DNA from 3 places in the Arthrobacter sp. W4I7 genome. Region 2 is predicted to be linked to each of the others. Evidence: predicted binding sites of a transcription regulator. Region 2 holds the regulator's gene; each other region holds the start of a gene.
The links. The regulator LexA, encoded in region 2, represses DNA repair genes until DNA is damaged. The targets are predictions, from matches to a motif close to TCGAACANNTGTTCGA.

Region 1: the regulator LexA is predicted to act here: its motif matches at 1,949-1,964, upstream of QF047_RS08530 (DUF6504 family protein).
Region 3: the regulator LexA is predicted to act here: its motif matches at 4,704-4,719, upstream of QF047_RS21610 (shikimate dehydrogenase).

The regions. Positions count from the first base shown of each region.
Region 1 covers NZ_JAUSXU010000001.1:1,836,813-1,846,987, reverse strand. The annotation lists partial or broken gene QF047_RS08535 (DNA polymerase III subunit alpha) at 1-1,575, opposite strand, end outside; gene QF047_RS08530 (DUF6504 family protein) at 1,572-1,910, opposite strand; gene QF047_RS08525 (hypothetical protein) at 2,120-2,509, shown strand; gene QF047_RS08520 (chorismate mutase) at 2,528-2,848, opposite strand; gene QF047_RS08515 (VOC family protein) at 2,868-3,290, shown strand; partial or broken gene QF047_RS08510 (SOS response-associated peptidase) at 3,317-4,061, opposite strand; gene QF047_RS08505 (mycoredoxin) at 4,199-4,456, shown strand; gene QF047_RS08500 (lipoate--protein ligase family protein) at 4,549-5,295, opposite strand; gene QF047_RS08495 (ABC1 kinase family protein) at 5,540-7,264, opposite strand; gene QF047_RS08490 (PadR family transcriptional regulator) at 7,270-7,812, opposite strand; gene QF047_RS08485 (thioesterase family protein) at 7,885-8,688, opposite strand; gene QF047_RS08480 (endonuclease/exonuclease/phosphatase family protein) at 8,856-9,533, shown strand; gene QF047_RS08475 (NUDIX domain-containing protein) at 9,566-10,075, opposite strand; gene QF047_RS08470 (DUF1918 domain-containing protein) at 10,117-10,175, opposite strand, start outside.
Region 2 covers NZ_JAUSXU010000001.1:2,879,948-2,890,122, forward strand. The annotation lists gene QF047_RS13140 (MFS transporter) at 1-948, opposite strand, end outside; gene QF047_RS13145 (SseB family protein) at 1,003-1,887, opposite strand; gene priA (bifunctional 1-(5-phosphoribosyl)-5-((5-phosphoribosylamino)methylideneamino)imidazole-4-carboxamide isomerase/phosphoribosylanthranilate isomerase PriA) at 1,913-2,659, opposite strand; gene QF047_RS13155 (hypothetical protein) at 2,705-2,863, opposite strand; gene hisH (imidazole glycerol phosphate synthase subunit HisH) at 2,864-3,598, opposite strand; gene hisB (imidazoleglycerol-phosphate dehydratase HisB) at 3,595-4,215, opposite strand; gene QF047_RS13170 (histidinol-phosphate transaminase) at 4,276-5,394, opposite strand; gene QF047_RS13175 (LysM peptidoglycan-binding domain-containing protein) at 5,487-5,843, opposite strand; gene lexA (transcriptional repressor LexA) at 6,224-6,958, shown strand; gene QF047_RS13185 (ATP-dependent DNA helicase) at 7,042-9,099, opposite strand; gene hflX (GTPase HflX) at 9,092-10,175, opposite strand, start outside.
Region 3 covers NZ_JAUSXU010000001.1:4,749,510-4,759,684, reverse strand. The annotation lists gene QF047_RS21630 (lyase family protein) at 1-398, opposite strand, end outside; gene pcaG (protocatechuate 3,4-dioxygenase subunit alpha) at 395-952, opposite strand; gene pcaH (protocatechuate 3,4-dioxygenase subunit beta) at 958-1,830, opposite strand; gene QF047_RS21615 (bifunctional sugar phosphate isomerase/epimerase/4-hydroxyphenylpyruvate dioxygenase family protein) at 1,874-3,742, opposite strand; gene QF047_RS21610 (shikimate dehydrogenase) at 3,742-4,623, opposite strand; gene QF047_RS21605 (IclR family transcriptional regulator) at 4,797-5,624, opposite strand; gene QF047_RS21600 (MFS transporter) at 5,857-7,176, shown strand; gene QF047_RS21595 (ATP-dependent DNA ligase) at 7,293-8,369, opposite strand; gene QF047_RS21590 (AEC family transporter) at 8,427-9,350, opposite strand; gene QF047_RS21585 (TIGR03885 family FMN-dependent LLM class oxidoreductase) at 9,521-10,175, shown strand, end outside.

The DNA of each region.
Region 1 (10,175 bases), 1.0 Mb from region 2:
CCGTGGGAATCCCGCTGTTCCACCCTGCCGGCAAATTCCCTCAGCTCGGGCTTCTCCTGCAGTGCTTCACGGAACTTGGAGGCCGAGAACCGCCACAACTGCTTGGCAATGTCCCCCACGTCGCCGTCATCCATCCCCAACGCAAGGCCGGCGTCACGCACTGCACCCCGCGCCCGGTAGCCGTTCTGCATGCTCATGAGCGTGACGCGTTCCTTACCAAAGCGTTCAAAAATCCGGTGGTACACGTTATGCCGCTCGGCGCTTTCGACGTCGATATCGATATCGGGCAACGTGGCCCGGTCCTGGGAAAGGAAACGTTCGAAGATGAGGTCGTGCTGCAGCGGATTTACCTGGCTGACGTCAATGAGGTAGTTGACCAGGCTGGAGGCTCCGGAGCCCCGGGCGGCTGCCCGCACCCCCATCTCCTGGATCATGCGCGAAACCTCCGCCACAGTGAGGAAGTAGGAGGAAAACCCCAGGTTCCGGATGATGCCCAGCTCATGGTCAAGCCGGTGGAGCATTTCCTTTTCGCTGTTCCCGGCGATTCCGGGGAACCTCCTGCCGATCCCCGCCCTGCAGCGCTGCACCAGTTCCACGTGCGGATCCTGGCTGATCCCAATGACCGCAGCTTCCGGCACCACCGGCTGCTTCCACCCCATGTCAGAAACAGGATCAATCCTGCAGACATCGGCGAGCGCCTCTGTTTGTGCCATGAGCCTGTTAAGGTCTTCGGCACCATAGCCTGCTGCGGAGATGATTTCCTTACCCAGCTGCAGCATCTGATGCGAGGATTTCAGCCAGCCCTGGCCGTTGGGTTGCAGCAGTGGTTCCTGGGCCAGTTCCGGAAGGGATTTCAGGGTCCGTGCTGAATCCAGTACGTCTGCGGTTGCGGCGCCGTCCTCCGCGCAGTACCGGACCGCATTGCTGAGGATTGCCGGGACGTTGTGTTCTTCCGCGAGTTTGAGCATCCGGACGGCATGCGCCGTGCTCAGCGGTTTTCCCGGGGCGCTGAGTTGGGAAACGGTCTCGGCCACAACAGTTCCTGCGGGCATGGCGTCCAGCCACTGCTTGAAAAGGGTGCGCGGCCGCAGGTAACGCCGCCCGCCCATGGCACGTCCGACGTCGGAATCCGGCCCGATCAGGACCATCAGCACGGGTTTCAGGGTGTGGGGATCAAGGGTGCGGGAGGCAAGCTCAGCCCTGGTCACGGCTACCGGCACAACTCCACCGGCTTTACCCGAGGTGCGGGCGTGGGCATCGGACACCAGCCGGCACAGCGCGCGGTAGCCGGCCCCGTTGTTGTGGCCGCGGGCCAGCACCACCACACGGCCGGCCAGCTGGGTGCGGTGATCGCCGTCGTCGTCATAGACCGCAAGGTCCACCCCTACGATGGGGTCAATGCCGGCACCCATGCACGCTTTGAGGTGCTTGATGGTGCCATACAAGCCGTCCCGGTCCGTGCAGGCAAGCGCGGTTGCGCCGTCAGCGGCAGCGGCCTGCGCCAGTTCCTCAGGCCAGGAAACCCCGTAGTGGGCACTGAAGGCGGGTGGAGACGTGGAGGTGCGTGAAGCTCATGCTGTTCTGGGGCGCAGGGCGTCATGGATCCGCAGGAGCCGCCAGCGGCCGCTGCGGATATGGCGGGTGAGGTCAAGGGTGAGCGGCTCTTCCTGTTCCTTGGAACCGCCGGAACCCGGGGCTGAGGGCTGCACCTGGACCCGCCAGATTTCGTGGTCCACCAGCCCTGGGCCGCTTCCCAGCGGTGCGCGGGTTTCTTCGGCCCACCACTGGCGGCGTTCGTACCAGCGGACAGGTTCGGCACACACAGAATAGGAACGACCCGCCCAAACAACAGCCACGGGGTGGCCGTCAGGGGCGCAGGAGACGTCAACGGATTCGCTGAACATACCCAAGGGGCGCCTCCCGGATGCGAAAGTGAAACAGAAACAGTTCGAATATATGTTCGAGCAGTACCAGTCTACGCCTCCCGGGAGGTGCCGCATAGGCAAGGGGCAAGTGAACGGGCTTTCGGGAAACGGCATTGCTGCGGAAGCACCTTAGGCTCCAGTTCTGTGACCGCTCAGGGGTGGACGGACCGAACGGCAGGGAGCAGGATTGTGCCATGAGCACCCATGACGCACTCCTCAAGCAGGTCAGCATCAAAGCCCAGGACTCCACGCTCGTGGCAACCTTCGATTTAGACGGCAATATCCCCGGTTCCGGTGCCTATGTGGTGGGACTTGTGGCTGCCAGTCCGGACTACTCGTCGCAGCGGCGCCTGGGCATTGAATTCATGAACGGGAAGCCTATTTCCTTCTTCTCGTTCAACCATGACCAGAGCTGTGAAGAAAACTATGATCTTTCAGGGGTCAGCCACTCAGGCAGCACCATCACCGGAAACTTCCCCATGGCGGCCATTAACGGGCTCGGCGAAGGGCATGTGATGACCGGCTTCAGCGAGGCGGACGGCCGGGAATTCCAGTCCGGAGTTCCCGTGGAGGAGAACCTGTAACAGCTGGGCCGGGACGGCTCAGCTGTTTTCTTTGTGGACCCGGAGTTCGAGTTCGATGAAACCGGAGATCATGGCCCGGTAAGTGGACTCGACGATGTCCGGGTCAATGTCTTTCTTCTCGGCCGCCGAGCGGACGTGTTCGATGATCCGCTCCACCCGGCCCGGGGCACGGACTTCGGCATCGTCGCCCTTGAGGGTCCCGGCGATCCGGATCAGGCGCTCGCGGCGGGCGATCAGGGTGACAATCTGGTCATCCACCTCGTCCACGGCGATCCGGACGGCAGCGAGCTGTTCCTTGTCGGCCAAAGCGTCTCTATCGTTCCCTTGAATTGTCGCCATCGTCTGACAGTATCGAACCATGCAGCCCAGAGTCGACTTCATTTCACTAGGCGTCCGCAGTGTTCAGGCGTCCCGCGCGTTCTACGTTGACGGCCTTGGCTGGCCGGTCCACCGGGAAGTTCCGGGGGATGTGGTGTTTATCCAGGTGAACCACGGCCTGGTGCTGTCCCTTTGGGATGTCCGCCAGATGCAGGCCGACGCCGGCGTCAGTGCTCCCGGCCCTGTCCCCTGCATCACGCTCAGCCACAACCTTTCCGGCACCGAGGACGTGGACAGGGTCATGGCGGAGGCCGCCGCGGCCGGCGCCGAAATCATCGCCGAGCCCATCACCCAGCCGTGGGGCGGCTACAGCGGCTACTTCGCGGACCCGGACGGCTTCCGCTGGGAGGTGGCGTACAACCCCACCTGGACAGTGGACGACGCCGGCACGGTCACCGTTTAGATCCCTTCCCACCGGCGCCTGGACTTCTAGAAGAGGGCCTCCACCGGGCGGATCAGCTCCGGCCCGTTGTTGCGCACATTTCCCACGTCCTTGCCCACTGAGTCGACGTGCCAGTCCGACGCCACGTCCTTTACCCCGGACCGGACCAGGTCCACCAGGGCGGCCGCGTCGTCGGCCTGCGGGTCCAGCCACGCTTCCATGGTGGATTTGTCCATCGGCAGCGGAACCCGGTCGTGCAGCGCCGTCAGCTTGCCGAACACCGTGTCTTCGCTCCCGGGCGGGGGCGTGTCAGTGGTCAGGATGGACGTGGAAAGCATCCAGCCGCCTGGCTCCCCTGCAGGCCGGGCCGGGTCCTTCCACCATTCGTAGAGCCCCGCAAAAACAAGGCCATGGCCTTCACCCGGGTGCACATAGTAGGGCTGCTTGGACTTCCCTGGCCCCTGCTTCCATTCGTAGTAGCCGTCCGCGGGCACGGCGCACCGGCGTGACTGCACGGCTTTGCGGAAAGCCGGTTTTTCCAGCACGGATTCGCTCCGTGCGTTGATCATCCGCGAACCGATCCCGGGGTCCTTGGCCCAGGACGGAACCAGTCCCCAGCGCGCCACGTGCAGCTGGCGCACCTGCTTGGGAGCCTGCCCGTCATCGATCAGCCGCTCCAGGACGATAGGCACGTCATCCGTTGGCGCAACATTCCAGGACGGCGGGATGTCCACCTCCTCCTCAAGCCCGGCGTCGAACTCGGCCAGGAGGTCCCCCCACAGCACGTGCCATTACATAACGTCCACACATGGCTCCAGCATGCCACCGGCCGCAGGAGCTGTCATGTGAAGTGCGCCGGGCCGGGGAATATGGGCCTGCACGCTACCGTTGAAAGGAAGGAACCCCTGAACGACGCATAGGAGAAACTTATGGACTTCACTCCCGAATCCGGCACCATCACCATGTTTTCCACCACGTGGTGCGGCTACTGCAACCGGCTGAAGAAGCAGCTGGATGCCCATGGCATCGGCTACAACGAGATCAACATTGAGGAAGTGGAAGGCACGGCCGAACTCGTGGAGCAGCTGAACGGTGGCAACCGCACCGTGCCCACCGTCCTCTTCCCGGACGGCACTGCTGCCACCAACCCGTCCGCTGCCGAGGTCAAGACGCGGCTCGCAGCTTAGGCGGCAAACCAGCCAAGCGTCCGCCGGCCCTAGGTAGCCGGCCGGGCAGCAAAAACGGGACCAACCCCAGTGTTGGTCCCGTTTTTTATTGCTTATGCCCCCAGGCTGCTGAAGGGTGCAGTCCCGAGGGTGGCGTGGCGGGCGTACGTTTCCAGCAGCGCTTCCTCCACCGCTCCCACGTCCACGCCGGGGACAAGATCGTTCACTGCCCCCGCCGTGGCAGGATCCCAGTCCAGGCCGAGGGCGGCGTAGGTGTCCGTGAGGACCTTGCGGATTGGCGCGGAGTCCTCCACCACGATGACGGAACTGAACAGCCAGCCGCCGGCCACCACACGCTGGGCGGTGCCCACCAGCTTCACCTGGCGGGAGCTGCCCTGTTCGCTGCCGTGCACACTGAATTCCCCGGGGCAGTACTCGCCGGGGATCTCCCCGACCGCCGCGTGCACTCCAACACCGCGCAGGGCTTCGGCGAACAACTCCCCAAAGTACCCGAACCGGCTTTTTGATCCGGCGATGGCGTCCGCGTCCGGTTCAATATGGTCCACCACCAGGGTTCCCTGGTGGTACGCCGCTGCCCGGCCGCCGGCGCGGCGGACCAGCGGCTCAAAGCCGTTGTCGCGGCAGGCTTGCTCTGCTGCTTCAAAACCCGGCAGCCTGGTGTCCCGCTGGCCGAACGCCACCGTGGGGGCCGGCCGGTACAGTCGAAGCGTGGGGCCCATCCCTCCGCTCCTTGCCTTGGCCAGGAGCTCCAGGCCAAATTCGAGATCCCGCCCGGCGCCAAGCGAAACCTCCTGGCGCACCACCGTCAGTGTGCGGGTTCCCGGATCGGCGTGATGCATGTTGCTAAGCTCCCCTATGGTCATCCTGCAGTTCCTTGTTGTCGCGGCCGCATTCGCTTTAATTGATGCCCTTGGCTCAAGCTGACGAATCCGTGTACCGGAGCCATACCGGCGAGTTGCCGGCGGACAGGCCAAACCTAGGTTACGCCGTGGCCTTCCACCTGGGGCGCCGGACTGCCCGGGCTTTCCACGCTCGCGGTGGCTCGTCTTCCAGGGACGGGCTGATTCCAGGGGCAGGGCAGACTTAGAAACCGCGCCGCCCCACCCACAGGCCGTGCAGCAGCGGGACTACGGACGCCAGCATCAGCGAACTGCCCAAGGCTGTATCGTCAGCCCGCACCACGGCCCCGGCAATCAATAAGGCGCCGAATACCAGGGCGGACGCCGTACGCCGCGTTGAGCGGTGGAGCCTGGCGACCTGCCGCTCAAGTCGCGGGTTGGCAACCGTGAGGCCACCTTCCTCGATCCGGGCAAGGAGTCCGTCCAGCCGCTTGGGCAGGCGAAGCGCGATTCCTGCGGCATCGAGCGCCTGCTGGGCCACGTCCTGCACGAAGTTGCCGCGCTCGTCCCGGAGCAGCCGGGCTGCGTAGGGTTCCACCGAGTCCCACAGGTTGAACCGGGGGTCCAGCGAACTGCACACTCCCGATGTCAGGGACATTGCGCGGATGATGAGCAGGAAATTTTCGGGCAGCTGGAACGGCAGGGAGCGCACCACGTCACCGAATTCAACCGCGAAGTCACGGAATTCGCGCGGATCCACTTCGCGAAGCTCGGCGAACCCCATTCCCCCGAAGCGGCCAAACAGCTGCGTCATGGCCCGCTCAAGACCTCCAACGTCCGCCGACGGCATCAGGACGCCTACATCGCCGATGGCCGCCACCAGCCCTTTGCCGTCGCGCGCGGCGGCAGCGATCAGGAGCTTGCGCAGCCCGCTGCGCGTCGAAGCGGGAACTTCGCCCATCATGCCAAAGTCGATGAACGTCAGTTTCCAAGGGTATTCCCCGACGCCGACAGGAACCGGAGTGACGAAGATATTGCCAGGGTGCGGGTCGGCATGGAAAAAGCCGTTGGTGAAGAGTTGGTCGAACATCACGGAGGCGAACACCGGCGCCACCAGGGCCGGATCAATACCTGCCGCCCGGAGCGCTGCGGCGTCCGTAATCTTGATGGCCGTGACGTCTTCGAGGGTCAGCACGCGGCGGGTGCACCGCTCCCAGGCGACCCGTGGAACTGCCACCCGGCCGTCGCCGGAAAAATCCACGGCGAAACGCTCGGAGTTGGCGGCTTCGTGGAGGTAGTCGATTTCTTCGAAGCTGGTCTGCGCGAATTCCTCCAACAGGGCAGGCATATCGGCGCGGTTGGAAATGAGCCGGAAGTGGCTCAGCCAGCCGCCCACCTTGCGCAATGCTGCCAGGTCGACGTCGACAATTGCGCCGATGCCCGGACGCTGCACCTTGACCACAACTTCCTTCAGCCCGGTCTCGGCAGCATCAGCGGGAAGGAGCCGTGCACGGTGCGCCTGCCCCAGCGAGGCCGCGGCGATCGTCGTCTCTTCCACCCAGGCGAACGCCTGCTCGAGCGGGACCCCTAATTCCTTCTCGGCAAGGGCCCGGATGGCCGGGAACGGGACCGGCGGCACTTCGTCCTGGAGGCCCGCAAGTTCGTTGGTGATTTCCGGGGGCAGCACGTCAAGCCTGGACGAGAGGAACTGCCCCACCTTAATCATCAGGCCGCCCAGGTCCACCGCGAGTACGTGGAAGCGCCGGGCGAAGCGCTGCATCCGGGCCGGCCGCGTCCGCTCGGTCACCAACGCCAAGCCGATCCGCGGGAGGAGCAGCTCATACCACCAGGTCGCCGCCAGGTTCCAGGCTGCGAAACGGAGAATCCGGCGGTACCGGGCGCGGGTACTTCCCGCGACGGCATCTCCGGCCCCGGGCACCGGTGCCCGGTTGCGGCGGACTAATGCCACCCGGGTCAGCCCTGGGCGAGGATGGAGTAGATCCGCCGGCGGGCTTCTTCGAGCACTGCCACGGCCTGCTGTACCTGCTCCGGTGAGCCTGTGCGGCCTACCTGCGCTGCAGCCTGCGCCAGCTCAATACCGGCTCTGGGCAGGGACCCAACACCTGCGCCGGTTGTTGGCCCTGCGGCACTCCATGACGATCCAGGGCGGCCGCCTGCCGCCTCCTCACGGCCTGCTTCTGTCAGCGAATAGATCTTGCGGCCATTGGACTCCTCGGCGCTGATGACTCCCTCATCGGCGAGCAGCTGGAGGGTGGGGTAGACGGAGCCGGCGCTCGGTTTCCAGCTGCCGCCGCTGCGCTCCTCGATCTCACGGATGATCTGGTAGCCATGCATGGGACGCTCCGCGAGCAGGGCCAGCACGGCTGCCCGCACCTCGCCCTTGCCGGCGCGCGTGCCCCCGCGCTTTTCGAACCGTGAACGGAGTTCCTCGACGGCCTGCCAGATGCCATCGATGCTGTTTCCGCCAAAGCCGCCTGCCGGGTACGAATCACGCACACTGGTCTCCTCTGTAAATCGCCAACGATATACAACGACACTTAACGATACATCCGGTGGCGGCTGCGTAGGTCAGCTTTTGCGGAGCGTCAGAATCTGTTCCGCGCGCCCGAAAGGGCCCTGTAGATCATGCAGGACTGTTGAGGTGAGGCCGATCCCGTCCCCGCCAAAGGAGACGGCGTTGTCCAGCCCCAGCCACTCCCCTTCCGGGCGGCGGTACATGTGGATCTGGAGGTCAACGTTGGGAAAGGCGTAGCTGTCCTTGCCTGGCGGCACCCGCGCGGCGATGCCGTTGGCGGTATCCACGAGCCCCATCAGGCGGGCGAGGTCGCCGCTGTCTGCCCTGTCCGTCAGGGGGTGGTCCGTGCGCAGCCATACTTTGCCGGCCCCGGGCCGGTGCCCTTCCGCCACGCGCATCTCAAGGGAGCGGATGTAACCGCCGGGCCACACGGAGGCGCCGTCGTAGGGCTTGCATTCGTCCGGGCCGGGAATGGCGGTATCCTCAATGGCCGCGACAGCGGACGTATCGCTGGTTATCATCCGCCATGCCGTGGCCCGGATGGCCGTCCGGCCGCCGGCAACCAGCTCTGCCTGCAGCAGCTCGATGGTTTTTCCCGGCCGGAGTGTGGTGGTCTCGATGTGGAAATCACCGCCGGGAATGAGGCCCAGGATCTCGTAGCTCAACCTGGCCATCCGCAGCCCCGTCCGCGGCTGGTGCCGCTCCAGGCAGTCCGCCATCAGGCCTGACGCGGGCGCCATGTGCTGCTCGTGGACGTTCCAGGCACCCTGGGCATGGATCGTGGAACAGAAACGTCCTTCACCCAGGGACTGGTAGTAGTAATTTCCCTCGGCCAGTTCAGGCAGATCAGCGGTCAACGGTGGCCCTCCCGGAGATTTCAGTGAATTCGCACTAACTCTATCGTTGTGCGGGCAGGCAACCGTCATGGGTTGTTTGAGGACGCGGCGAAATGTTGGCGCCTGGCGGCTGTCATCGGACTAGACTCTTGAACGGTCCTGTCAGCAACCCTCGGAAGAGGTGTTTCATGCGCGTCATCAGCTACAACCTCCGCAAGCACAAAGCGAGCGGCGAGCTCCTTGCCCTGGCACGGAACCACGATATTGATGCGCTCTGCCTCCAGGAGGTGGACGCCACCGACCTCCCCGAGACCCTCGGCCCGCTCCACCTTGCCGATGCGACCAAGGGAAACAGGCTGGGGCTGGCCATCTATTACCGCACCAGCCGTTTCACTGCGCTGGACACCCAGTCCTTCGCACTCAAGAAGTCGATGCACGACAGGGTCCTGGCTCCGGCGCACGAGCGGCTCATCGGGACGCGGGTGGTGGACAACGAGACCCAGCATGAACTGGTGATCGGCTCCTTCCACGCGGCGCCCCTCACGGCCTCAAACTCCCTGCGCCGCAAGCAGATCCACGCCGCCCACGCCGAGCTGCTCAGCATGGGGCGGGGCCTGATGACGCTGATGGTGGGCGACTTCAATTACCCGTTCTTCACCAAGAACCTGCACCTCCATATGAAGAACTCGGGCTATGCGCTCTCCCTCAGCAACCGGCGGACGTATACCCGTTACAAGGTCTTTAAGGGCCACTTCGACTTCGCCACGTCGCTGGGACTGGACATCGAGAGTGTTGAGACGTTGCCCCGCGGCAACTCTGACCACCTGCCCATCCTTGTTCACGCGGAGTACGGCAAGGACTACTAAGCAGGACTGGACCCGGACCTGCTCAGGCGGGGCTACGCCGGGGTACCGATCCGTTCCCGCAACCCGGGCCAGGCAGCCGCGAAGCCCGGGTGCAGTTCCTTGCTTTCCACGCCGGCCACCGGTATCCACAGCAGTTCGATGCTCTCGGGGTCGCTGATGACGGGATCGAACGGTTCCGTCACCAGCACCACCACCGTGGTGTAGGACCAGTAGCCCAGGTCCAGCACGGACGTGAAAAGTACCTCGACGTTCCCGGACGGCACGGCGGCCTCCTCCCAGGCTTCGCGCAATGCGCCCTCCACCGCATCCTCGCCCTCATGCAGCGCCCCGCCGGGCAGGCCCCAGGTCCCGCCGTTATGGCTCCAGACGGCCCGGTGCTGCAGGAGCACACCCTTGACGGGGTCATAAGCCAGGACGCCGGCCGCACCAAACCTGCCCCAGAACCGGCCGCGGTCCCCCTCCACCCAGGCGTCGCCGGGATCGCGTGGACCCGTGCGGACAGGCGGAGTGGAGGACGCGGCGGAGGCCAGTGAGTGATTCATCGCTCCAGTCTGACAGGTGGAGGATGCGGGCCGCACGCGCCTTAGTGCCCGTTGTGGTGTTCGACGGCGAAATCACCGCCGGGGTACATGACGGTTTCGT
Region 2 (10,175 bases):
GGGCGAGATGGGCCGGTGCATGGCACCGTAGATGAGTCCGCCCACTACCGAGGCAGCGCACCAGAACAGAAAGACGATGCCGATTTCGGCCTGGTGTCCGCCCCTTTCGAGCGCGGCGACGATTCCCACGTCGGTGCCACTGAGAACCATTCCTGCCCCGGCGGCAACCGCGAAGAGTGCTGCCACAGAGGCGGTGAACCACGTAAAGCTGACCGCCACTCTCTCCCTCAAACCGGCGCTGCGGGCAGTGTGTGCACCCGCGGGGGCCAGGTCCGCGGCCGCTTCCTGAACGTGGGCGGGGGCGGTGGCGACGACGGCAGCCTCGGCCGCGCGCTGCTGGTCCGCCTCGCAGTCGTCAACGGTTGTGACGCTGCGGGTGGGTGGGTTGAACCACATCAGGAACAGCCCGGCCAGGGACGTGGAAACGCCCACAATCGTCAGGCCGGCAACGCTGAAGCCGCTGGTGGCAACGATGGCCCCGGCGGCCGGACCAATCATAAACACCACTTCCGTGGTGATCGCGTCGAGGGCGAAGGCGGTGCGGCGCTGATCGCCGTCGGCCAGCACGCCCAAGGACTGCCGCACCACGCTGAAGATGGGCAATGTGAGGAGTCCGCCCACAAAGACCAGCGGCAGGAGCCACTGGTAGGAAACATGCGGTACAACGGACCAGATGACCGTCTCGGACACCACAGAAGGAATCAAGGCCTTGCGCAGGCCCACCGTATCCACCCGGCGGCCCCGCCAGGGTGCGCCAACGGCGATGCCGATGGTCATCATCGCGGCGGCCGCGCCGGCAGCGGCGTATCCCTGGCCGAGGGTAAGGACGATGTGCAGGGTCAGCAGCACGCCGGCTGCCGAGTGCGGGATCCGGGCGATCATGCCCACCAGGAGCAGCCGCCTGATGGGCCGCACGGCGAGCAACTCCCGGTAGAGAGCGAAATTCACTAAAGAATCCTTCGGTCTGCCGCAGCCGGCCGGGGATCCCCCTCCTCGCCGCAGCTAGTGGACAGCGCGCCGCAGTTTTACCTCGATGGAATCGACCCGCTCACCAAACAATACATTCCGGGACCACTCAGCCTGGAGTCCGGCCACCAACTCCTGGACGGCGGCGGCGTCCAGGCCGTCCTCAAGGTAGAGGACCACCTGCAGCTCGGGACCGGCGCCCCCGCCGCCGAGGGTGGCGCCAGCAGCCGTGCGGGTTGCCACTCCCCTGCCCGGCAGGAGCTCCAGGCTCCGCACCGCCGGGAAGCCCGCTGCAGCCTGCCGCATCTGGAGGGCGAGGGCGTCATCGGTGTACGACGGAATCCACTCGTGCTGCTGGGCCAGTGCCCACATGGCGGGCCGCCGGACCACAAACGTCACTGCCGAGCCCGGGTCAAGGACCAGCAGTTCGGCTCCCTCGGATACGGCGGAAAGGGCTGCGCGGGCGGCGTAGACCGCTACCGGCCGCGCCTCTGGATGCCAGGAGCTGAGGGCCTCCGCGGAGGTGAACGCCGGCATGGCGGTCCTGCCGTCAGCGGCTTTGAGGGTCACCAGGGCCATGTCCGCCTGCTTGTCGGCGTGCAGGCCGTCCCGGCCTTCAGCTTCTTCGGCGAGCTGGGCAACGATCGGGATAAAGACACGGGCAGTGGCGAGGGCGGCAACCACGGCTGCTTCGTCCCCGTGCCCTGCCTGCAGGGCCGCGACGGCGGTGACGTAGCGGGCGTCGGCCAGTCCGTCGTCGTTGTCGAAATTGTGGATCTTGGCGTGCTCCCCCGCCAGGCTGCGGCCCGCCCAGGGCTGGCCGGCGGAGTCCGTGGCACCACCCGCGCCGGCCAGTGCTGCTGCGATGTGGCCGGGGAGGTGGCGTTGGGGGGTGCCGGATCCGGGTTCGGTGCTGGCCATGGTGCTGCCTTGGTTGGCTGGCCGCCTAGCGGCGGCCGGCGACGTCGAGGGCCTCGGGCAGCGTAAAGGCACCGGCGTACAGGGCCTTGCCCACGATGGCACCTTCAACTCCCAGCGGCACCAGGGAGCGGAGCACCTTGAGGTCATCGAGGCTCGAAATGCCACCCGAGGCCACCACGGGCTTGCCGGTTTTGTCGACCATTTGGCGGAGCAGTTCCACGTTGGGCCCCTGCAGGGTCCCGTCCTTGGTCACGTCGGTGACCACGTAGCGCGAGCACCCGGCCTCCTCGAGCCTGCCCAGGACGTCCCAGAGGTCCCCGCCTTCCTTGGTCCAGCCGCGGCCTGCCAGGGTGGTTCCGCGGACATCAAGGCCGACGGCGATTTTGTCACCGAAGCGTTCAATGGCCCGGCGGGTCCATTCCGGGTTTTCCAGCGCTGCCGTCCCCAGGTTCACCCGGGCCACGCCCAAGTCCAGCGCTGCTTCGAGGGTTTCGTCGCCGCGAAGGCCGCCGGAGAGTTCAACCTTGATGTCCAGCCGGCCCACTACCTCCCGCAGCAGCTCGGCATTCGAACCGCGGCCGAAGGCGGCGTCCAGGTCAACCAGGTGGACCCATTCCGCACCCTGCTGCTGCCAGTTCAGGGCCGCTTCCAGCGGGGTTCCGTAGCTTGTTTCACTGCCTGCCTCGCCCTGGACCAGCCGGACGGCCTGGCCGTTGACGACGTCGACGGCGGGCAGCAGTTCAAGAACCGGCAGGTCGGTAGCGGTGTTCATCAATATCCTCGAAAGTTGGGGGGAACGGATATGGGTAGGGTGCGGCTAGTTGGCCGGCAGCGTCAGCAGGTAGGCGGCCAGCAGTGCCATGCCCGCCAGGAGGTAGAAGGAAACCTGGGTCCAGAGCGGTTTGCGCTGCTGACGGAAGGAAATAGCGCCGCCGATGAGCAGGCCGGCGAGGCCCATCAGGAGGACAGACCACATTTAGGCGCCGCCGCCGGCCGGGGCGGGCCGGCGGAGGGCTTCCACCCAGTTGCGCAGGAGCTGCGCACCGGCGTCGCCGGACTTTTCCGGGTGGAACTGGGTTGCGCAGAGCGGGCCGTTTTCCACGGCAGCGATGAATGGAGCGCCGTGCTCGGACCAGGTGACCAGGGGCGCGGCCATCCGTGGCTGGATGACGTCGAAGTTCCATTCCTGCACACCATAGGAGTGCACGAAGTAGAACCGTTCGTTTTCGACGCCGGCAAAAAGCTTTGAGCCTTCCGGTACCTTGACGGTGTTCCAGCCCATGTGCGGAACAACCTCCGCGGGCAGGAGCTCCACCTTGCCGGGCCATTCGCCGATGCCTTCAGCCTCGGTACCGTGCTCCACGCCTGCTTCGAACAGCACCTGAAGGCCTACGCAGATGGCCAGGACGGGGCGGCCGCCGGCGACGCGCCGGCCGATGAGGCGGATGCCGTCCACTGCTTTGAGTTCGCGCATAACTGTTTCAAAAGCGCCGACGCCGGGAACCACCAGGCCGTCGGCGTTCAGGACATCCTCGGGCTTGGAGCTGAGGATCACCTCGGCGCCTGCGCGCTCCAGCGCACGGACTGCCGAGCGGACGTTCCCGGAGCCGTAGTCGAGGACCGTGACAGTGGGTTTCCCCTCGGGGGACGGCAGCTTCTGTGAAGCAGAAGGATCGATGATGGCGCCGTCCCGGAGGACCTGCCCGCTCACAGCGCACCCTTGGTGGAGGGAATGCCCTCGACGCGGGGATCGGACTCAACCGCTGCGCGCAGGGCACGGGCGAACGCCTTGAACTGGGCTTCGACGATGTGGTGCGGATCCCTTCCCGCGATGACGTTCATGTGCAGGCAGATCCCCGCGTGCAGGGTGATCGCTTCAAAGACGTGGCGGGTCAGCGAGCCGGTGAAGTGGCCGCCGATCAGGTGGTACTCCTGGCCTGCAGGTTCCCCGCCGTGCACCAGGTACGGGCGGCCGGAGACGTCGACCACGGCGTGCGCCAGTGCCTCGTCCAGTGGCACGGTGGCTTCACCGAAGCGGCGGATTCCGGCCTTGTTCCCCAGGGCCGTGCGCAGCACCTCGCCGAACGTGATGGCAACATCCTCCACCGTGTGGTGGACGTCGATGTGGGTGTCTCCGGTCGCCTTCACCGTCAGGTCAATGAGTGAGTGCTTGCAGAGCGCGGTGAGCATGTGGTCGTAGAAGGGCACCGACGTGTCGATGTCCGAGATGCCGGTACCGTCGAGGTTGATCTCCACGAGCACGGAGGACTCGCTGGTGGTACGCTCCATGCGCGCGGTCCTGGCCGCATTGGATCCGGTGGAACTCATGGTCAAGTGTCCTTTGGGAAGAAGGAGTGGTTCAGGGCGTCCAGCGCCGGTACTTCCAGTCTAGGCCGGAAGCCTGGCCTGGCCGGCAAGGATGCTTTCCAGGGACGTGAGGAAGGCTGTGGTTTCCGTCTCAGTGCCTGCGGTGACGCGAAGGTGGCCAGGAATTCCGACGTCGCGGATCAGCACGCCCGCGTCGAGCAGTTCCTGCCAGACCTGGTGCGGGTTCTCCAGCCCGCCGAAGAATACGTAGTTGGAGTCCGAGGCGGCGGGCTTCAGGCCCATCCTGGTCAGCTCCGCAACAATCCGGTCGCGCTGTTTCTTGATGTCTTCAACGTCCGCCATCAGCGCCTCGCGGTGCTGAAGGGCAGCCAGGGCGGTGGCCTGGGTGATGGCGGACAGGTGGTACGGGAGCCGTACCAGCCGCAGCGCATCGGTGACCTCTGGCGCTGCGGCCATGTAGCCGAGGCGCGCCCCGGCCAGGGCAAATGCCTTGCTCATGGTGCGCGAGACAATCAGCCGTTCCCGGCCCGGCAGGAGGGAAAGGGCGCTGGGCGTGCCGTCATGGGCGAACTCGTGGTACGCCTCATCCACGATGACGATCGTCTGGCTGGCTTCGCCGGCCTCGTATACGGCCTCCACCACGTCAAGTCCAAGGCCGGTACCCGTGGGGTTGTTCGGGGAGCAGAGGAAAACGATATTGGGCTGGAGTTCCTTGACCTGCAGGGCGGCAGATTCAGCACTGAGGCCGTAACCGTCAGCCCGTTCGCCAACAATGTATTCGGTGTCCGTGCCGCTGGCCAGCAGCGGGTACATGGAGTACGTGGGGGGAAAGCCCAACGCGGTGCGGCCGGGGCCGCCGAAAGCCTGGAGGATCTGCTGGAGTACCTCGTTGGAGCCGTTGGCCGCCCACACATTCGATGCATCGAGCCCGTGCCCCAGGTACTCCGCGAGGGCCGTGCGCAGCTCGGTAAATTCGCGGTCAGGATACCGGTTGAGCCCTGCGGCGGCCTCCGTCACTGCCGCACTGATGGCGGCGCGGACGTCCGCGGGCACACCATGGGTGTTTTCGTTGACGTTGAGGAGGATGGGGACATCCAGCTGGGGCGCGCCGTACGGGGTAAGCCCACGAAGGTTGTTGCGGAGGGGAAGCCGGTTCAGGCGCTCTAGCTGGTCATTCACCTGAACAGTTTAGTGCCCGTGCGGGAGACCGGAAAATGTGACGGTACGGTGTTCGCGATCAGCGTGCAGCTCCGCGCCGACAGTGCCTGGCGCTAGGGCGTGGGTACGTAGAGCTGTTGCCCGGGATGGACCACGCCGGCAGTCAGGTTGTTGAGCTGGACGATGTCTGCCACAACGTCACGGGCATCACGCTCCGGGGCGACGGTACCGGCTATGGCCCACAGTGACTGGCCCGGTTGTACGGTGACAGTAACCGTGGGGGTAAGGGAAAGGTCCGCCGCGGAGTCTGAGGCCTTTGCCGGCGAGTTGAAGAAGCCGGCGAGGGAGAGCAGCAACGCCGCCAGCAGGACCAGGGGGATGCCGATCAGGACGATCTTTCCGCGCCGGGTCAGGCGCAGCGGCGGCAAGGGGGCCGGGCGCGCCGGCTGCCGGCGCGCCGGCTGCGCCATGAGTTGATGCACTGAAAGAAGCTGCGGACGTGAACCCTGTGAAGCAGATGTAGCTGACATGAACTGAGCCCTCCTGGACCTGACCGTGCTGCCCGATGTTCGCCCGGTGGCCGTCGATGTCCCCCGGACGTGGTCCGGGTTTTCGAATGGCTTGAAGCCGAGTAGAACAAATGTTCGAACTTTGCTTTCTCTGTTTTAGCACTTATCAACGAATAATGTCGAGACTCGCTAGAACAAATGTTTGAAAATGCAATGTGGCTGGCCTAGCTTGGAAGACAAGAACCACCACCTCTGAAGTTGATCAGCAGGGTCTGACAATTACGGCGGCAACTCCAGGTCCGGGCCAAACGGCAAGGGCAAACTGAAAGGCATTGGCGAATATGGCAGCAGCAGCCGCCGGGGGCAGGGCAACCTCCCAACCGAAGAAGACCGCCAAGGGCCTGACGCCGCGGCAGAAGAAAATCCTTGAAACTATCCAGCGCTCGGTCAATGACAACGGCTACCCGCCGTCCATGCGGGAAATCGGTGACACCGTGGGCCTGGCGAGCCTGTCCAGCGTTACGCACCAGCTGTCGCAGCTGGAAAAGCTCGGCTACCTTCGCCGCGACCCGAAACGGCCCCGCGCCATGGAGGTGCTGATGCCTCTGACGTTGGACGGTGGTTCACCCAAACCGGCAACGGAGCCTTCTGTCCTGCTGCCGGGCAGCGGCAGCACGGTGACCCAACTTCCCACCGCCATGGACACTGCGATGGTTCCCCTCGTGGGGCGCATCGCCGCCGGTGGTCCCATCCTGGCCGACCAGGTGGTGGAGGATGTCCTGCCGCTGCCCCGCCAGCTCGTGGGCCAGGGGGAACTGTTTATGCTCAGGGTGGCCGGCGATTCCATGGTGGACGCAGCGATCTGCGACGGCGACTGGGTGGTGGTACGCCGCCAGGCGGACGCCGCCAACGGGGATATCGTCGCGGCGCTGCTGGACGACGAAGCCACCGTCAAGACCTTCCGTCAGCGGGACGGCCACACCTGGCTGCTGCCGCAGAACACCCAGTACGAACCCATCCTGGGCGACCATGCCACCATCATGGGCAAGGTTGTGTCGGTGCTCCGCTCGCTCTAGAAAGCGTCAGGCGTTCCGGCAGCGCGAAAGTGTTGCGCGGGAACCCGAAGGCCGCCGGCAGCGCGAAGGCGCTCCCGGCAGCGTCAGGCGTTTTCCTGCGCCAGCCGCTCGAGCGCCGCGATGGCCGTCTTCCGGTCCGTCGTGGGCCAGAAGGGCGGCAGCGCGCCGCGAAGGAAGCCTGAATAGCGTTCGGTGGCGAGCCGGGAGTCCAGTACGGCCACCACGCCCTTGTCGCCCGTCGAGCGGATCAGCCGTCCGGCTCCCTGGGCCAGGCGGATGGCAGCATGGGTGGCTGAAACGGACATAAAGCCGTTACCGCCGGCCTGCGCCACGGCGCGGGAGCGGGCCGTCATCAGTGGATCGTCCGGCCGCGGGAACGGAATCCGGTCAATGACCACCAGCCGGCAGGACCCGCCGGGAACATCCACCCCCTGCCATAGGGACATGGTACCGAACAGGCAGGTATCGGGTTCGTCCGCAAACTGCTTCACCAGGGCCGTCATGGTGGAATCGCCCTGGCAGAGGATGGTCATTCCCAGCTTTGGCCGCAGCGCATCGGCCGCTTCCTCCGCCGCCCGGCGGGACGAAAACAGGCACAGCGCACCGCCGCTGGATGCCCGGATCAGGGCTTCCAGTTCGGCCAGGGATTCCGGGGACGCCCCACGGCCGGGCTTGGGGAGGTGGCCGGCCACGTAGAGGATGCCCTGCTTGGGGTAGTCGAAGGGTGATCCCACATCGACGCCGGTCCAGCTGGGTGCGCCCTCGCCGACGAGGCCCAGGCCTCCGGCGGCGGGCTCGAACGCGGAACCGATGGCAAGGGTTGCCGAGGTCAGCACCACCGTATGCCCGGCGAACAGGCCCTCCCGCAGCCGCCCTGCCACGGACAGCGGGGCAACGTTGATTAGCGCGGGCGCGGTCTCGTCCGGCTGGGAGTATCCCTGCTGCGGGTCAAAGGAGCTGGTGCGGGAGAACCACACCACTTCCCTGTTTTCGCGGGCCGCGAGGAGCCGTTCGCACAGTTCCAGGATGACCATCAGCCGGGAACGGGCGAGCTGCCGCCCGCCGTCGGCAGTTGTACTGCTGTCCCCCTTGGAATCGGACAGGGCCGCCCGGCAGGCCTCGCGAAGCTGGTCCACGCAGTCGAGCTGCTCATCGTTCAGGCCGTTGGGCAGCAGTCCGTTGGGGACTCCCGCCAGGGCCAGCTCAAGGTTGGCGGCAGCGGCGTTGAGCGCATCCACGGTGATGGCTGTGTGCTTGCGGGCACCTGCGGCAGCGGCATGGACCATGGCCACCGAGAGCTGCCCGGAAACAGCACCGGTCACCCGGTCCTGGAGCTCGTGGGCCTCATCAACCACCACCACGTCATACTCGGGCAGCACGGCCAAACCTTCGAAAGCACTGACGGCGAGCATGGCATGGTTGGTGACCACAACATCGGCTGCGGCGGCGTTCTGGCGGGCCAGCTCGCTGAAACATTCTGCCGCCATGGGGCACTTTTGCGCCCCCAGGCATTCCATTGACGTGACGGAGACCTGCCGCCAGGCGCGGTCCGTGACGCCGGGCAGGAGCTCGTCCCGGTCCCCGGTGGTGGTCTTCTCCGCCCATTCCCGGAGGCGGACCACTTCCTTGCCGAGCTGGGAGGCAGGACCGCCTACGGCCGCGGCAAAGTGCGGCACGCTGGTGTCTTCCCCCAGGGAAAACAGCTGGCCCTCGGCGGGTTCCTCGGAGGGAAAACCACCTTCGAGTTTATGCAGGCACACATAGTTGGACCGGCCCTTGACCAGCGCCACTTTGACGGGCCGGTCCAGGGCGGGAGTGATGTTTTTCAGGAGCCGGGGAAGGTCCCTCCCCACAATCTGGGTCTGCAGGGCGAGGGTCGCGGTGGACACCAGGGCCGGCTTGTTGCTCTCCAGGGCATGGGCTATCAGGGGTATGAGATACGCCAACGACTTTCCGGTACCCGTGCCGGCCTGGACGAGCAGGTGGTCCCCGGTTTCGATGGCCCGCGCCACCTGCCTGGCCATCTCGTGCTGGCCGTCCCGGCTTTGCCCGCCCATGCCCGCAACGGCCCGGTCGAGCAGTTCAATGACGAACTGCTCGCCGGCCGTCCCTGTGGCTTCGTCAGCCACGAGGTCAGTCATGGGTGACGAATGATTCCAGTTCAGCCGCGAGGCCTTCCCGGACTTTGACAACTGCCCGGGTACCGGCTTCATCATGGTCAACGCTGATGATCTCGGCATCCGATTCGTGCAGCTTGCTGACCAGGTCCCCACGGTCGTAGGGAATGAGCAGCTCAAGCTTGACGGACGGACGCGGGATGGCCTCGCTGATGGCCTGCAGCAGTTCGGGGATGCCTTCCCCGGTGCGCGCCGAGACCACGACGTGCCGCGGTTCCCGCTGCTTCAGCCGTTCCACCACAAAAGGATCGGCGGCGTCAGCCTTGTTCAGGACGATGATCTCCGGAACCTTGCGGGCGTCCACTTCGCTGAAGACCTTGCGGACAGCAGCGATTTGGCCTTCGGGGTCCGGGTGTGAAACGTCCACCACGTGGAGGATCAGATCGGAGTCCGCCACCTCTTCGAGCGTGGAGCGGAAGGCCTCCACCAGCTGTGTGGGCAGCGACCGGACAAAGCCGACGGTATCCGCCAGCGTGTAGCCGAGGCCGTCAGCAGTTTCTGCCTTGCGGACGGTGGGATCCAGCGTGGCGAACAGTGCGTTCTCCACCAGCACGCCGGCGTCCGTCAAACGGTTCAGCAAGGAGGACTTGCCGGCGTTGGTGTACCCGGCGATGGCCACCGAGGGCACCTCATTACGACGGCGGTTGGCGCGTTTGGTTTCGCGGGCAGGCTTCATCGCGGCGATCTCCCGCCGCAGCTTGGCCATGCGCGTGCGGATCCTCCGGCGGTCCAGTTCGATCTTGGTTTCACCGGGACCACGTGAACCCATACCGGCCGCAGCGCCGCCCACCTGGCCACCGGCCTGGCGGGACATCGACTCGCCCCAGCCGCGGAGGCGCGGCAGCAGGTATTCGAGCTGCGCCAGCTCCACCTGGGCCTTGCCTTCCCGGCTCTTGGCGTGCTGCGCGAAAATGTCGAGGATCAGTCCGGTCCGGTCGATCACCTTGACCTTGACGATGTCCTCAAGGCCACGGCGCTGGGACGGAGCCAGCTCGGCGTCCACCACCACGGTATCGGCGCCGGTGGACATCACGATGTCC
Region 3 (10,175 bases), 1.9 Mb from region 2:
ATCAGGGCGGTGTCCAGGACGTCCTGGCTGGTCAGTGAGGTGTGCACGGCTTTCCCGGCGCCGACGTTGCCGGTGTCCAGCACCGCGACCTGCTTGCGGAGGTCGCCGAGCAGCGGGATCACGGGGTTGCCGCCGCCTTGGGCACGGCGGGCGATGTCCACCGGATCGTAGCGGCCCGCCTCAGCAGCGGAAGCGACGACGGCGGCCGCACCGGCGGGTGCCAGGTCAGCCTTCTCCAGCACGGCAGCCCAGCCGGACTCCACGGCGAGGATCGCCGCCAGCACTGCCCGGTCCCCCGCCAGCACCCCGACCAGCGGCGATGCCGAGACAGGGCTGAGCAGGCCGACGTCGCCGTCGGCCCTCACGGCCCCGCGTGCCGGGCTGGCCGCGTCAGTCACTGGAAGTCCAGGAAGACTGTCTCGCCCTCACCCTGAAGGCGGATATCAAAGGTCAGGCCGCCGTCGGGATCGCGCCGGGCGATGAGGGTCTGGCGGCGCTCCGGGTCGAGCGAGCCGAGCAGCGGGTCGCTGGCCAGCGCCTCCTCGTTTTCGGGGAGGTAGATGCGGGTGAAGAGCCGGTTGGTCAGGCCGCGGGCAAAGACGGCCACGGAGATGAACGGCGCGGCCCCAGGCTTCGTGGGGCCCGGGTTGACGGTGGTGAAGGTGTACACGCCGCTGTAGCCAACGGAGCCGCGGCCCCAGCCGCTAAACGTGTAGCCGTCGCGGACCAGCGAGCCGGTTTTCTGGACCACGTTGCCCTCGGCGTCGGGCTGCCAGATTTCCAGGATGGCGTCCGGAACGGTCTCCCCGGCGCCGTCATACACGGTGCCCTGCAGGCGGATGGAGCCGGGCGAGCCCGGTGCGAGGAGTTCGTTGTCCTTCTCGAACGGCAGCGCGTAGCCGTAGAACGGGCCGACGGTCTGGCCGGGGGTGGGTACGAGTTTGGTGCTCATCTTTCCTACTCCTCATCACCTTCTGCGCCGAGCGCCTCGTTTTCGGTCCACGTCCGCTTAGGGCCGGTCAGGACGATGTCCCAGTTGTAGCCCAGCGCCCACTCGGGTTCGGTGAGGGTGTGGTCGTAGTTGGCCACCAGCCGGTCGCGGGCGTCCTGGTCCACGATGGTCTGGTAGATGGGGTCCAGCGGGAAGAGCTGGTCGCCGGGGAAGTACATCTGGGTGATGATGCGCTGGGTGAATTCGGTGCCGAACAGCGAGAAGTGGATGTGCGCGGGGCGCCAGGCGTTCAGGTGGTTCTTCCAGGGGTAGGCGCCGGGCTTGATGGTGGTGAACCGGTAGGAGCCGTCCGGGCCGGTGATACAGCGGCCGATGCCCGTGAAGTTGGGATCGATCGGTGCGGGGTGCTGGTCGCGCTTGTGGATGTAGCGGCCGGAGGCGTTGGCCTGCCAGATCTCCACCAGCTGGCCTGCCACCGGGTGGCCGTCGCCGTCCAGGACTTTGCCGGCCACGATGATGCGCTCACCCTGCGGCTCGCCGTTGTGCTGGATGGTCAGGTCCGATTCCAGGGCGTGCACGTCCTGGTGGCCGAAGGCCGGGGAGTACAGCTCGATGGTCTCCGGGTCCGCGTGGTGCAGGCTCTTGGTGGGGTGCCGCAGGATGCTGCTGCGGTAGGGCGGGTAGTCCAGCCGCGGCTGGGTCTCGGCTGGAGCGCCGTCCTTGAGGGCCCGCACATAGGCGTCGCCGATCGAGTTGATCTCTGCACTGAGATCCGCCTGGGTTTCCACGTTCCTGGAAGACCCGTGCGCGGCGTGCGGCTCGGCGGGAGGCACGAGTTCCTCGGATTCGAGCGCTTGTGCGGTGTGGTCTGAAGGCACAGCCGGCTCCTTTCGGTTTTGGATTCTTAGGTGGTGTACAGGTTCAGGGGCGGGCGAGGTCGTACTGGACTGCGTGGCGCACCGGGGCATTGGGCGCCCCGTAGCCGTCGTAGTTGCCGCGGCGTTCCACCATTTCGAAGAACACGCTGCCCACGGTGGCGGTATAGAAATGGAGGAATTCCCCGCTGGCGTCCCGGTCATACAGGAGGTTGAGTTCCTGGAGGGTGGCCAGGAAGCCCGGTTCAAGGTCGAAGCGGGCGTCCAGGTCCTCGTAGTAGTTGGCCGGAATCTGCAGGAACTCGAGGCCGCGGTCGTGGGCGGACCTGGCGGCGGATACAAGGTCGTCCACGGCGAACGCGATGTGTTCCTGGTAGGTCTTGCGGGCGTGCTGGGCCGGTGCCTGCTGTACCGGGGCGAGGTTCAGAACGAGCCGCACGGCGCCGTCGAACGTCTGCATGACCTGCGAGCGCACCAGGCCGCTGGGGCTCGGCACCTCCGCGAAGGGCTGCGGTTCCAGTGCCAGGGCGCTGGTGTAGAAGAGGACGGCTTCGTCGAAGTGCTGCCACGGCTGGGCAAGGTTCACGTGATCGATGACAGCATTCTGTGACTGCCGCGGGTGTTCCAGCCCCTCGCCGAATTCGTGCGTCCAGGCGGCGGTGCCGTCGGGGCTGCCCTGGCACAGGAAGATCTCGGTGGAGTCCGGGGCGGAGATGCCCTGGAACACTTCCTCGTCAGCCTGGACCTTGCGGGCCACCACGGGCGCTTTCAGCTGCTGGGCCCGGGCAGAGGCAATCACGGGGGAATCGACGTCGAACCCCAAAGCGGCGATGGCCGGCTCGGCGTGGGTGGCCGCCTGTTCGTTGATGATCACGCGCGCCTGGCCCATGGTCCAGAGCTGGACGTCCTTGGTGCGGTGGCGGCCTTCGAAGGCAAAGCCGAGCTGGCCCAGGAGCTTTTCAAGCCGGGCGGTATCGTCCGCCTTGACCTCGGCGAAGTTGAAGCCTGCCGGTTCGCTCACCTTCGGCAGCGTGGCCAGTTCCATGGGATAACGACGGCGGGCGGCGGCGCCTGCGGCACCTTCCGAGGCGTTCCCGGCAAGCCATTTGGCACTCTGTTCCTCAAGCCAGATCAGCGAGCGCATGGCGTCCACGGCGGTGCGCTCGACGTCGGACTGGCGGAACACGTCGTTGAAGACTTCCAGGGAAACCGGGCCGGTGTAGCCGGCGCGGACCACGTGGCCCATGAACTTGGCGAGCTCAAACTGGCCTTCGCCGGGGAAGACGCGGTAGTGCCGGCTCCAGGACAGCACATCCATCGAGAGCTTGGGAGCGTCCGCTACCTGGACGAAGAAGATCTTTTCGGCGTTGATCTTCTCGATCGGCGCCGTGTCCCAGTCGCGGGAAAGGATGTGGAAGGAGTCCAGGCAGGTGCCGAAGTTGGGATGGTCCACCATCTCCACCAGGCGGTAGGCGTGCTCGTAGTCGTTGACGTACTTGCCCCAGGCGAGGGCCTCGTAAGCGACCTTGACACCATGATCCCCGGCCAGCTCCGCGAGTTCGGTGAGCTGCGACGCGCGGAGGTCATCGTCGTCGATGGTGGCCGTGGCCACGTTCGAGCAGACCAGGATGGTGTCCATGCCCAGGCGGGACATGAGCTTGAACTTCGCTTCGGCGCGCCGGAGGTTGGCCTTCAGCAGGTCCGGGGTGACGCCGTCGAAATCCCGGAAGGGCTGGTAGAGGTCCAGTCCCAGGCCGAGGTCGGCGGCCATTTTGCGCACATCCTCGGGGCCCAGGGGTGACGTGACCAAGTCCTGCTCAAAAATCTCGATGCCGTCGAAGCCCGCGATGGCGCAGGCCTGCATCTTTTCCTTCAGCGTGCCGGACAGGCAGACCGTGGCGATTCCGGTGCGCATTAGGCGGCCACCTCTTCGGCGGCCACAAGCTCCAGGAAGTGGTTGCGCATGCGGTCCGGGTCGGGTTCAAGGCCGGTGAAGATGCGGAAGGCGTCAGCTGCCTGGCCTACTGCCATCCGGCCGCCGTCCAGCACCTCGCATCCCTTGGCGCGGGCGCCCCGGACCAGTTCGGTGTCGATGGGGCGGTAGACGATGTCCGCCACCCAGTGGCGCGGTTCCAGCAGCTCAAGGTCCAGCGGTACGCCGGGGTGTGCGGCCATGCCCACCGGGGTGCAGTGGACCAGGCCGTCGGCGAGGGGCATCAGTTGGGGCAGTTCCGCCGTCGTCCGTGCCGTGACGGTGCTGTCCGGGAAGAAGCCGGCCAGCTCCTCTGCGCGCGCGGCGGCACGAGCGGGGTCCATGTCCACCAGGTCCAGCGTCTTCACGCCGGCTGTGAGCAGGGCGTAGGCGACGGCGGAGCCCGCCCCGCCGGCACCCAGCTGCACCACACGGTCCAGCCTCGCGCCCGGAAGGCCGGATGCCAAAGCCGCGGCGAAGCCGGAGAAGTCGGTGTTGTGGCCGATGAAACGCCCATCCTCAATCACCACGGTGTTGACGGCGCCGAGCCGGAGGGCATCCGGGGAGACCTCGTCAAGGTGCTGCAGCACCAGCTGCTTGCAGGGGTGCGTGATGTTCAAGCCGTTGAAGCCCAGGCTGCGGGCGCTGTGAAGCAGCTGGCCGACGGACTCGCCGGGAAGGCCCAGCTCCAGGAGGTCAATGGGGCGGTAAAGGTAGCGCAGGCCCTGCACGTCCCCTTCGCGTTCGTGCATGGGCGGGGTGAGTGACGGCATCACACCATCGCCGACCAGTCCCACCAGGTAGGACTCAGTTCGATTGCTCATCCGTGCAGCTCCTTTGATACGGCACCGGCCGGGCGGCGCAGCCTTGGCATACGCAACGGGACCGGTGATAGGGATTACAGTACAACACTTGTTCACATCTTGCACTCTTGTTCTAGATACGAACAGGAGCCCGAAAGCGGCCTCCCACAGCCGCCGAACTTCAGCCCGTTCCGCTAACGCAGTGGAAGCCTGGCCGAGAGTTCGGCGGCAGCTTCCTGCAGCAGCGGCACATGGGCAACCAGCGCCTCGACGCTAAGGCGGAAGACGGGGACGGCGGTGGCCAGTGAGGCGAAAGCGTGGCCCTGGGAGTTGAAGACGGGCACGGCAACAGCGCGCATGCCGAGTTCGTTCTCCTCATCCATCAAGGCGTAGCCGCGGCTGCGGACCTGCTCGATTTCCGCCCGGAAGGCGTCCCGGTCCGTGATGGAATACTCCGTCAGCGGCTCCAGCTCCAGCTCCTCCACCAGGCGCTGGCGCTCGGCGTCGTCAGCGAAGGCCACCAGCGCCTTGCCCACCGAGGTGGTATGCAGCGCACCCAGGTGCCCGGGGTCGCTGGTCACCCGGAAAGTGCGGGGCCCGTCCACCTTGTTGACGGTGAGGTGGTGGTGGCCGTCGCGGACGCTAAGGATGGTGGCCTCACCGGTCTGCTCGGTGACGCGGCGCAGCACGGGCAGGGCGGCGCCGGCGAAACCGTGATGGTTGGAGACGCGCTGGCCCAGCTGGAAGATCCGCAGCCCCAGGTGGTAGCGGCGACCGTCGGGCTCGTAGTCGACGAAGCCGTCCCGGGTCAGCGAACCCAGGAGGCGGTAGGTGGTGCTGAAGGGCAGCTCCGCCCTGCGCGAGATCTCCGCGGCACTGGCGCCCCGGGGCTCGTCGCCCAGGAGGACGAGCAGGCCCAGGGCCTTGCCCACCATGTCCGTGCGGTCCGCCTTCGCAGCCTTGGAGTCCATCTTGGGGTCAGCAGAAACGCCATTGTCCGCTGTGGCTTGATTCACACTCATGCCGTCCATGTTGCCACATGGTGGGAACTATTTCTAGATGGTGATTATTTTCTTGACAGGTGACTCCACTCACAGTCATCATTGCTGTATTGCACAAGTAGCTCCCACCATGTGGCTACTGTCCGGGTCCTCCCGCCCCTGCAGCCGTGCCGACCAAAGCCAACACCCAGGCCGTGCCGGCTGAAGCTCCCCCGATCCATCCGCGACAAAGTCGTCACATCTAAGGAACTCCATGAGCCAGATACTTCCGTCCGCCGAGCCAGGCATCGCTGCCCCGGCCGGGACGCCGAAGAAGGCAGCCCTCGCCAGCTTCCTGGGCAGCGCCGTCGAATACTACGACTTCTTCATCTTCGGTTCCGCCGCCGCCCTCATCTTCCCCAAGGTCTTCTTCCCGGATGCTGACGCGAACGCGGCCATCATGTCCTTCGCCACCTTCGGGTTCGCCTACGTCGCCCGTCCGATCGGCGCCGTCATTCTGGGCCACTTTGGCGACAGGGTGGGCCGGCGGAAGGTCCTCATGTTCACCCTTCTTCTGATGGGTGCCTCAACCTTCATCATCGGCTGCCTGCCGGACTTCAACACCGTCGGCTGGTGGGCTCCCGCCCTGCTGGTGCTGGCCCGCCTTTGCCAGGGACTCTCCGCCGCCGGAGAGCAGGCCGGCGCCTCCTCCATGACGCTGGAACACGCCCCGGACAACCGCCGCTCCTTCTTCACTTCTTGGACCCTCACCGGCACCCAGGGGGGCCAGATCCTCGCCGCGCTCGTCTTCATCCCCGTCCTGGCCCTCCCGGACGAGATTAAGTACGGCATCGGCTGGCGCATCCCGTTCTGGCTCAGCGCGGTCGTTGTTGTGGTGGCGTTCTTCATCCGCCGCACCCTGCACGAACCGCCGGCCTTCGAGGAAGCCCAGAAGTCGGCCCAGATCTCCAAGCTCCCCGTCGCAGACCTGCTCAAGGGCCACTGGCGCGACGTCCTGCGCGTCATCTGCTGTGCCTTCATCGCCGCAGTCTCCACAGTTTTCGGCACCCTTGCCATCAGCTACGCCAAGACCGTTGCCGGCGTTGACGGCACCACCACACTCTGGCTCGTGGTGGGCGCCAACCTCGTAGCCCTGGGCACCCAGCCGCTGTTCGGCATGCTGGCGGACAAGATCGGCCGCAAGCCCGTCTTCATCTACGGCGCCCTCGCCAGCGCCGCCCTGACGCCCGTGTTCCTGCTCAGCCTGGAATCCGGCAGCGTGCCGCTGATGTTCCTGGCCGCCATCGGCTTCTTCTCCTGCGGCTACGCCGCCTCCAACGCCGTCTGGCCGTCCTTCTACGCCGAGATGTTCAGCACCAAGGTGCGCTTCTCCGGCCTGGCCATCGGCACCCAGCTCGGCTTCCTGATGGCAGGTTTCGCCCCGGCCATCGTTGCAGCCATGGGCGGTATCAAGCCGGGCGGCTGGGTCCAGATCAGCATCTTCACCGCCATCATCTGCGCAGTGGCAGCCATCTCCGCGCTGACCGCCAAGGAATCCTTCAAGGTTCCCACCAAGCAGCTCGGCCTGAAGTAACCTTCCGCCGGACCGGAAGCACATTCCAGCCCGGTTTTCAGACCGGAAAGCCCGCCATTCCCCCAAATGGCGGGCTTTCCTTTTCCAAAACCAGGCTGTTCCGGCACCCCGCGCCCCTAAGGCCGCCCGGTCTCCAGCACCGACGCCAGGTCGAAGCTGACAGGTTCCTCCAGCTGCGCGTAGGTGCACGATTCCGGATCCCGGTCCGGGCGCCAGCGGTTGAACTGGGCGGTGTGCCGGAACCGGTCGCCCTCCATGTGGTCATAGCGGACCTCCACCACGAGGTCGGGCCGGAGCGGCACGAAGGACAGGTCCTTGCCGGCGCTCCAGCGGCTGCCTTCGGAGTTCCGCGGCGTCCGTTCGCCTTCCTCCTGCTTGGCCCAGGCCCACGGATGGTCCTCGAAGTCGGTGACGAGCGGCTGCAGCTGCTCGAACAGCTCCTGGCGGCGCTTCATCGGGAAGGCGCCGATCACGCCCACGCTGGCCAGGCCGCCGTCGTCCTTGTACAGGCCGAGCAGGAGCGAACCGATGGCGTCCGGCCCGCTCTTGTGCAGCCGGTAGCCGGCCACCACGCAGTCCGCGGTGCGCTCGTGCTTGGTTTTGAACATCACCCGTTTGTCCGGCTCGTACCGTCCGTCCAGGCGTTTGGCCACCACCCCGTCCAGCCCGGCGCCTTCAAACTGCTCAAACCACTGCCCGGCCGTGTCCTTGTCCGTGGTGGCCGCGGTGAGGTGGACGGGGGCTTTGCTGGCGGCGAGCGCCTTCTCAAGTGCCGCCCGCCGCTCCGTGAAGGGCCTGTCCCTGTAGTCGTCTTCGCCCAGGGCCAGCAAGTCAAACGCCACGAACGAGGCCGGGGTCTGCGCCGCGAGCAGCTTCACCCGGCTGGCCGCCGGGTGAATCCGCTGCTGGAGGGCGTCGAAATCCAGCCGGTCGCCGGACGGGCCGATCAGGATAATCTCGCCGTCCACCACGCACCGGGGCGGCAGGTTTTCCCTTAAGGCTTCCACGAGTTCAGGAAAGTAGCGGGTCATGGGCTTTTCGTTGCGGCTGCCGATCTCCAACTCGTCGCCGTCGCGGAAGATGATGGACCGGAAGCCGTCCCACTTGGGCTCGTAGCTGAGATCGCCTTCCGGGATGCCGCTGACGGCCTTGGCGAGCATGGGCGGGACGGGCGGCATCACGGGAAGTTCCATGCTGCCCATTCTTGCCCGGCGACCGCCCCTGGCGGAAGACCAGCGGAAGACCGGTGCTCAGCCGGCCAGCAGCCAGACGATCAGGATCAGCGCCGGGGCTGCTGCCGCCGTCGAAAGGAGGATGGTTTCCCGGGCCACCGCCACCCCGCGGCCGTACTTGCCCGCGAACAGGAACACGTTCTGGGCCGAGGGGAGCGCTGCCATCAGCACCACGCCCAGGAGCATGTGCTGGTCCAGGTTGAACAGGAAGCGTCCGACGACGAAAGCCACCATGGGCATCACCGCCGACTTCAGTGCGGTGGCAGTCAGGATTTCCGCGGTATGCCCGCCGCTTTGCAGCATGCGCGAGCCGTGCAGGGACATGCCAAAGGCCAGCAGCACCACCGGAACGGCCGCCCCGCCCAGGAGCGTCAGCGGCGCCATCACCGGGCCGGGAAGCTCCACCTTGAACGCCGCCAGGACAACGCCCAGTAGAGAGGCGATGATCATGGGGTTCCGGAACGGTTGGGTCAGCAGCAGGCGCGGAGAAAACCGGCCGGCGGCGGAAAGGTCCAGGAGAGTGAGGACCAGCGGCGCGAACAGGAGCAGCTGGACCAGCAGGACCGGCGCCACCGGGGTTGCGTCGCCCAGCGCGTACAGCGTGATGGGGATGCCGATGTTGTTGGCGTTGACGTAGGAACTGGCCATGGCCCCAACGGCGGTTTCGGCCAATGGCCGCCGGAACCACAGCCGGCTCGCCGCCACATACAGCAAAGCAGTCGCGGCAGCCGTGATCATGGCCAGCGGAACGTAGGCGGAAAAGACCACAGTGAGGTCGGATTCGAGGACCACCGTGAACAGCAGCACCGGGTTGGTGATAAAAAAGGCGGTGCGGGTCAGCGCCGAAACGGTCGGCTCTCCGCCCAGTCCGCACCGCGCGGCAATGTAGCCCACCGCAATGACGACGCCGATCACCGCCAGCCCGATCAGCACACCGCCCACAAGAGGTACTTCCTTCCAGTTCCGCCAGCTGCGCAGGACCGCAGCGGGCGCAGTGTTACAAGTTACAAACTTATCTGACAAGTGGCAGGCCGGCTGCACCGGTGCCGCATTCCGCCAACCGCCCGGCCGAAACCCTCGACAGGGCACGCGCCGGACGGTAGAGGTTAACGATGGTTACTGTCGGCTTCCACGCTTCACACGAACAGATCAGCCCCGCCCGGCTCCTCAGGGACGTCCAGCACGCGGAGCGGGCGGGCTTTGACGCGGCTATGTGCTCGGACCACATCGAGCCGTGGTCCGCCCGGCAGGGACACTCCGGCTTCGCCTGGTCCTGGCTGGGAGCAGCGCTGGCCACCACCAATCTCCGGTTCGGGGTGGTCACGGCGCCCGGCCAGCGGTACCACCCGGCCATCATCGCCCATGCCTCGGCCACCCTGGCCGGCATGTTCCCGGGCCGGTTCTGGATGGCCACCGGCAGCGGGGAGAACATGAACGAGCACATCACCGGGGATCCCTGGCCGCCCAAGGACATCCGCCAGCGCCGGCTGGAGGAAAGCGTGGAGGTGATACGGCGCCTGCATCGCGGCGAGGAGGTCACCCACCGCGGCCTGGTCACCGTGGAACAGGCGAGGATCTGGGACGTTCCGGACAATCCCCCGCCGCTCATTGCTCCCGCGGTCAGCGTGGACACCGCCCGGCGTGCCGCAGCCTGGGCGGATGGCCTGGTCACCGTGAACCAGCCGGCCGACAAGCTCAAGGACATGGTGGCGGCCTACCGGGACAACGGCGGGCAGGGGAAGGCTGTCCTGCAGGTCCACCTTTCCT